DNA from 2 places in the Actinoplanes sp. NPDC048796 genome. Region 2 is predicted to be linked to the other one. Evidence: riboswitches for the same ligand, from Rfam matches in the RefSeq annotation. Region 2 holds a riboswitch; the other holds the start of a gene.
The links. Region 2 has a riboswitch for S-adenosylmethionine ahead of AB0C26_RS02565 (aminotransferase class V-fold PLP-dependent enzyme). Riboswitches for the same ligand answer to the same signal wherever they lie in the genome.

Region 1 (3,397 bases), on a different contig from region 2:
TGTTCCGGCAGGACGTCGAGCACCATGTGCGCGTTGGTGAGGTTGTCGAGCTGGAACAGCTCCAGTCCTCCGAAGCCGACCGGTTCGCCGTCGAGCAGACCGAGGTACCGCTCGAAGGCCGCGCCGGGTGGCGGATGGAGCAGGCCCGCTTTGAAGGCTTTCTCGGTCATGAAGGGCAGGTCGGGGGATTCGTGTTGCTTCGCGGCCCGCAGGATCCGGTAGGCGACGGGATCCCGCCCGTCAAAGGGCTCGATCGATACACGCATGGCCGCCACCCTTCCGGGCGACGGCCATGAACGCGAACGATTTTGGTCGGGAGAACGGACGCACACCGCCTCCGGCAGTGGGTCGTTGGGTCCCTCGAGAGATTGTCACCAAGCTCGAGGTGAGGGACCGCGTACGGCGTCGCGCCCTCCCGCAGAGAGCATCCTGCCGACCCGGAGATCGGTTCGCAAGTCCTCGCGGGATGGAATTCTCACTTGCTGGCAGATTGCCGACTACAGAGTGTTATCCGAGCAGGCCGGCCTCGCGCGCGCCCTTCAGCGACGGCTTGATCGTGTGAGTCGGGCCGACCTGGCCGGCGACCGCGTCGAGGGTCTTGAGTCCCTCGCCCGTGTTGTAGACGACGGTCTCCTTCTCGGGGTCGAGCTTTCCGCTCTCCACAAGCTTCTTGAGTACGGCCACAGTGGTGCCGCCGGCGGTCTCGGCGAAGATGCCGGTCGTCTCGGCCAGCAGCCGGATGCCGGCGCGGATCTCCTCGTCGTCGGCGTAGTCCATCCAACCGCCGGTGCGCTTGACGGCCTCGATCGCGTACGCCCCGGCCGCCGGGTCGCCGATGTTCAGCGACTTCGCGATGCCGGTCGGCTTCACCGGGACGATCTCGTCGGTGCCCTTCTGCAGCGCCGTGGCGATCGGGTTGCAGCCGGCCGACTGGGCGCCGAAGACCGTCCAGCCGCCCTCGGGCGCCTCGGCCAGGCCGATCTCGACCAGCTCGCTGAACGCCTTGTCGACCTTGGTCAGCAGCTCGCCCGAGGCCATCGGGATGACCACCTGAGCCGGGATGCGCCAGCCGAGCTGCTCGGCCACCTCGTACCCCAGGGTCTTGGAACCCTCGGCGTAGAACGGGCGCACGTTGACGTTGACGAAGGCGGTGTCCTCGAACTCGTCGGTCTCCACGAGCTCGCCGCAGAGCCGGTTCACGTCGTCGTACGAGCCCTCGATGGCCACCAGCTCGCCGCCGTACACAGCGGTCGTGATGATCTTTCCCTGCTCGAGGTCGTGCGGGATGAAGACGATGCTGGGGGCGCCGGCCCGGGCCGCGTGCGCGGCCACCGAGTTGGCCAGGTTGCCGGTGGAGGCGCAGGCGAAGCGGGTGAAGCCGAGCCCGCGGGCCGCGGTGAGCGCCACCGAGACGACCCGGTCCTTGAACGAGTGGGTCGGGTTGGCCGAGTCGTCCTTGACGTACAGGGGCGCCCGCAGGCCGACCGCGGCGGCCAGGGCCGGGGCGCTGACCAGCGGCGTCAGCCCGGGGTCGAGGGTCACCCGGGTGGCCGGGTCCTGCCCGGCGGGCAGCAGCGCCGCGTAGCGCCAGATGTTCTGCGGGCCCGACTCGATGTCGGCCCGGGTCACCCGCGCGAGGGCCGCCTGGTCGTAGGCGACCTCGAGCGGGCCGAAACACTCGTAACAGGCGTGCTGCGCGACCAGCGGGTATTCCGCACCGCAGGCACGGCAGACGAGACCCTTGGCGGGCGAAGTGGTGGTAGCGCTGGGTGCACTGACGGTAGACGTCATCGAGGCCTTCCCTCTCATCTTTCCCCGCGGCGACCTGCCGGCGAGGACGGAATTAGCACCTGCCGCGCTCGGCCTCGTCATCGAGACTGCGTGGTGGTTGCCGGGGCTTCATCGGGCCGTTCCCTCTGCCCCTCTGGATGAGGTATTCAGTTGTTTCCCACACCTTACGACGAAATCCCGGTAAGACGCTCGCGGGTTCCCGAGGTGTGAGCCACACCCTTCAGCGGTAGCGGGCGATCATCGTACGGACGGCCTCGGTGACCGCCTTGTCGTTGGCGGCGGCGCCCGGCGCCCAGTCGGTGAGCAGCAGCGACGGCCAGAAGACGAAGTTCGAGATCATGCCGAGGAACTGGGTCGCGGCCATCTCGGGGTCCTCGAGTTTCGCGTCGGACAGGTACCGCCGTACCGACTCGAAGTAGGGCATCTTCCCCCGGCTGAACTGGGCCTCGCCCAGCTCCGGGAAGCGCGGCAGCTCGGCGATGACGATCCGGAAGAGCGCGGTCATGCCCGGCCGCGTCAGCAGCTCGACGTAGCGGCGGCCGATCGCCGTCAGCCCCGCTTCCAGATCGTCCACCGGCGGCTCGGGACCGTCCGCGTCCTCGACCTGCCACGACTCGGTGACGATGGCGTCGAAGAGCGCGGCCTTGGTCGGGAACTGCTTGAACAGCGTGGCCTTGGAGACCCCGGCCGCGTCGGCGATCTTCGCGAGCGACGTCCCGTCGTAGCCGGACGCGAGAAACAGGCCGGTCGCCGCGTCCAGGATCGCCGCGCGCTTCTGCTCGGCGACGCGCTGGTGGTACGTGCTCATGCCCTCAGTATGACCAACAGCGAGGTGAGTCACTTGACTCACCTAGGCTCCGAATGGTGAGGTGAGTCGGTCAGCTCACCTCCGAACGAAGGACGCACCATGCGCTTCACCGATCACACCGTCCTGATCACCGGTGGCACCGGCGGGATGGGCGAGAGTCACGTCCGCGCCTTCCACGCCGAGGGCGCCGACGTCGTCATCGGCAGCACGGCCACCGGCCTGGCCCGGGCCACCGAGCTCGCCGAGGAGCTGGGGGCCTTCCCGGTACGCCTCGACGTCACCAGCGAGGACGACTGGACGACCGCCGTGGCCGCCGCCGAGAAGGCGTACGGGAAAGTCTCGATCCTGGTCAACAACGCCGGAGCGCAGAACCCGGCGACACCGATCGAGGCCACCGGCCGGGACCTCTGGGACCGCACCTTCGCGGTGAACGTGACCGGCCAGTTCCTCGGCATCAAGGCGGTCACCCCCGCGATGCGCCGGGCGGGCGGCGGCGCGATCGTCAACATCGGCTCGACCATGGCGTACGGCGGCACGTCCCGCTACGCCTCCTACGTGGCCGCCAAGTGGGCCCTGCGCGGCCTGACCCGCAGCGCCGCCCTCGAACTGGGCCGCGACAACATCCGGGTCAACGCCCTGCACCCCGGCGTGATCGCCACCAAGCTGATCACCGAGCCGGCCGAGCCCGGCGGCCGCCCGATCGCCGACTTCTACGACCCTTCGCCGTACGCCGTACCCCGCCTCGGCGAACCCGCCGACATCACCGCCACCCTGCTTCACCTGGCCGGCTCGCCCTTC
Region 2 (3,397 bases):
AATACGTCGCGAACACCGGCCTCGAATCTTTCCGGTACGGCGGCGGCCAGCTGCTCCGGGGTGCCCGCGACCGACCAGCGGCCGGTGTCCCGCGCCACCGCCCACGAGGGAAGCGGCTCGTCCAGCTTTTCTTCGGACAAAAGGACCGCCCCACCGAGCATGTCAGGGCGTCCTCCGGCATCGGCAGGGCAGTGAAGACGACCGCGGCTTCCCGCTGTCCCGCAACGCGTTCACCACGTCGAGGGCCACCAGCTTGACCATATCTATCCTTTGTGGACGATCGGGTCCGGGCCGGCTCGTACGAGCCCGGGGGGTCACGCCGGGGTTTTCTCGCCGGCCTCCACGGCGATCGGCAGCCTGTTCTCGGCCGGCGGCAGCGGGCAGGTCGCGAACTCCGTGTAGGCGCACGGCAGGTTCGTGGCCTTGTTGAAGTCGAGCACCACGGAACCGTCGGCGGCGGGAGCGTCGATGGCCAGGCTCCGGTTGGCCGCGTACGTGGTCACGCCCGAGGTCTCGTCGGTGAACAGCGCGAAGAAGGTGCCCGGCGCGTGCCCGTTGAACACGGTCAGGGCGAGCGGGGTGCCCAGCGCCTCGAACTCCACCCGGCCCGGCGACTCGTACACGTGCTCCAGACCCTCGACGGCCGCACCCACGGTGATCTGCCGCGGCTCCTCGAACGGCACGTAGCGCCCGCTCAGCTCCCACTTCTCGGTGGGCTCGAAGGCCGGGGTGCCCCGATATCCCGTACGCACCGGGTTGTCGGGGTGCCGGGGCCGCACGATGTCGAAGCCGCTGCGCTTGGCCACCTCGATCACGGCGTCGCCGTAGCCGGCCGTGACGCCGCCGCGCTCGGGCAGCACCCCGAAGCTGTGCCGGCCGGTCACCTCGGCGCCGTCGACCGTCAGGGACTCGCCGTCGGTGAGGTCGACCACTACGCCGTCCGGTCCGGTGCTCCACTCGCCCGGGGCGTCGGTGAAGCGCTGCGGGGTCTCGTTGAGGAAGTTGAGGCTGGTCACCGCGAGGAACCCGTGGCGGTCGGCACGGTTCTGCTCGTGCGCGGCGTGCCACTCGGCCCAAGTCTGCTTCGTCATGCGACGACCATATGCCTACTTGCCCGGTAGGAGATAGGTGGTGCTAGTCTCGATCTGGAGGTCATGAGCGCCAGTGACAAGCCCCGGCTCGCTGGCCGGCAACCCTTGCGTTCGCGATGGGGTGCCCCGGGTGAGGACCAGGCTCGCGCCGAAGACGACGCGGGCAAGCGCGGGCCCGCGGTGGGTCCCCGACCCATGCGGAGGCACATCCATGTCCGACGAACTCGACATCATCGGCGCCGACCTCACGGTTGATCTTCCCGACGGCCGTACGGTGCGTTTCGCCCACCTCGACTACGCGGCCTCGGCCCCGGCCGTCCGGGTCGCCGCCGACGCCGTGACCAGCCTGCTTCCGCTGTACGGCAGCGTGCACCGCGGCACCGGCCGCCGCTCGCAGAAGTCGACCCTCGAGTACGAGCGCGCCCGCGACATCGTGGCCGAATTCCTCGGCTGCCGCCCCGGCGACGAGGTCGTCTTCACCCGTAACACCACCGATTCGCTCAACCTGCTCGCCCGCTCGCTCCCCGAGGGCACCACCACGATCGTCTTCGACGGCGAGCACCACGCGAACCTGCTCCCCTGGCCCTCCCCGGTCCGCCTGCCCGCGCCCACCTCCGTCGCCTCCGCGCTGGCCGCCGTCGAGCAGGCGCTGTCCGCGGTGAGCGGCCCGGCACTCCTCGCGGTGACCGGAGCCAGCAACGTCACGGGCGAGATCTGGCCCGTCCGCCAACTGGCCGACATCGCGCACGCCCACGGCGCCCGGGTCGTCGTCGACGCCGCCCAGTTGGCTCCCCACGTGCCCGTCTCTCTCGACGATCTCGGCGCCGACTACATCGCTTTGTCCGGGCACAAGCTTTACGCACCTTTTGGCGCCGGGGTTCTGGCCGGCCGTCAGGACTGGCTCGACGAGGCCCAGCCCTACCTGTACGGCGGTGGCGCCAGCGCCGCCGTCGGCGACCTCGCCGGCGACGTCACCTGGGCCACCGGCCCCGCCCGCCACGAGGGCGGCACCCCCAACCTGATCGGCGCGGTGGCCCTCGGCGCGGTCTGCGACGCGCTGCTGCGCGCCGACCGGGCCGCCCTGCTGGACCACGAGCAGAGCCTGCTGGCCGGCCTGGACGGCGTCTCCCTGTTCGGCGGCGAGGTCCCGCGCGTCGGCATCGTCTCCTTCGCCCTGCCGGACCCGTCCGGCGTCGCCGAGCGCCTGGGCCGCGACTACGGCATCGGCGTGCGGGCCGGCCAGTTCTGCGCCCACCCGCTCGTCCGCCGCCTGACCGGCCACGCCACCACCGAGGGCTGCGAGACCGCCCCCGGCCTGCTGCGCGCGAGCTTCGGCCTGGGCTCCACCGCCGAGGACGTCACCCGCCTGGTCGACGCCCTCACCGACCTGCGGCTCCTCTAGACCCTCTAGATCGGCGTGGGCTCGGGCAGCTGCCCGAGCCACCAGTCGGCCGCGGTGCGGAAGTCCTCGTCGACGGGCAGGGCCGCACCCTCGACCGCCCGACGCCAGGCCATGGCCCGGGACACGCGAGCCAGGCGGAAGGCGAGCGAGGCGGAGCGGCGAAGGCTTTTCAGCGACCCCAGGTCCGACCAGACTTCCAGGTACGCGTCCCGAAGCCGCTCCGCCCGATCCGCACCGGCCACACCCAGCGCGACGAGCAGCGACCCGAACGGATGCCCGACGCTGGCGTCACCCCAGTCGAAGAACCGGAACCCGGCGAAGACGTTGTCGTCGAGTGACCGCCGTCACCGAGATCGCGCAGCGTCGGCCCGGCGTCCGCCGTGAGAAGCCAGCCCCGCTCGGTGTCCACCGCGATCGGCGCCAGCGTCCGCCCCGGCACCCACTCGGCAAGCGCCGCCGCCAGCCCCGCCTCATAGCGACACCCGGTGATGTTCGCCTTGAACCAGCGGGCCCCCGCCCCCGTCATCACCCGATGCGAAACCGACCACGGCCGCACCCGAACCTCTTCAACAGCCCCCACCGCGGGCGCGTCCAGATGCCCGGCGGTCCACTCATGGGCACCCGCCACCCACTCCGGATCCCGCCAGTCGTTCTCCCTCATCGCGTCTTTCCTGCTCAGGCCGGGGTCGGCAGGCAGAACTCGTTGCCTTCCGGGTCGGTGAGGCTCACGGGCTCGAGGTTGGTGATGCCGGGACCCCCGCTGGAGAGCGTCCAGCCCAGCGCCGCGTCGTCCCGGGCCTTCATGGTGATCTGCACGAGCCGTGTCGCCATGCGGACGACCCTAGACGGTCATGGCAGGCTGCCACACCATGACGGCAGACGCGGAGGGACTGGCCGCCGGTGC

Region 1: another riboswitch for S-adenosylmethionine. It lies ahead of thrC (threonine synthase); the one in region 2 lies ahead of AB0C26_RS02565 (aminotransferase class V-fold PLP-dependent enzyme).

The regions. Positions count from the first base shown of each region.
Region 1 covers NZ_JBEZGO010000003.1:307,288-310,684, forward strand. Annotated here, with positions in the region: gene AB0C26_RS15220 (GNAT family N-acetyltransferase) at 1-266, opposite strand, end outside; gene thrC (threonine synthase) at 508-1,791, opposite strand; SAM riboswitch class I at 1,803-1,935, opposite strand; gene AB0C26_RS15230 (TetR/AcrR family transcriptional regulator) at 2,012-2,599, opposite strand; gene AB0C26_RS15235 (SDR family oxidoreductase) at 2,699-3,397, shown strand, end outside.
Region 2 covers NZ_JBEZGO010000001.1:542,761-546,157, forward strand. Annotated here, with positions in the region: gene AB0C26_RS02555 (hypothetical protein) at 1-161, opposite strand, end outside; gene AB0C26_RS02560 (DUF1684 domain-containing protein) at 315-1,091, opposite strand; SAM riboswitch class IV at 1,151-1,267, shown strand; gene AB0C26_RS02565 (aminotransferase class V-fold PLP-dependent enzyme) at 1,303-2,493, shown strand; gene AB0C26_RS02570 (hypothetical protein) at 2,663-3,154, opposite strand; gene AB0C26_RS02575 (hypothetical protein) at 3,169-3,324, opposite strand; gene AB0C26_RS02580 (lanthionine synthetase LanC family protein) at 3,363-3,397, shown strand, end outside.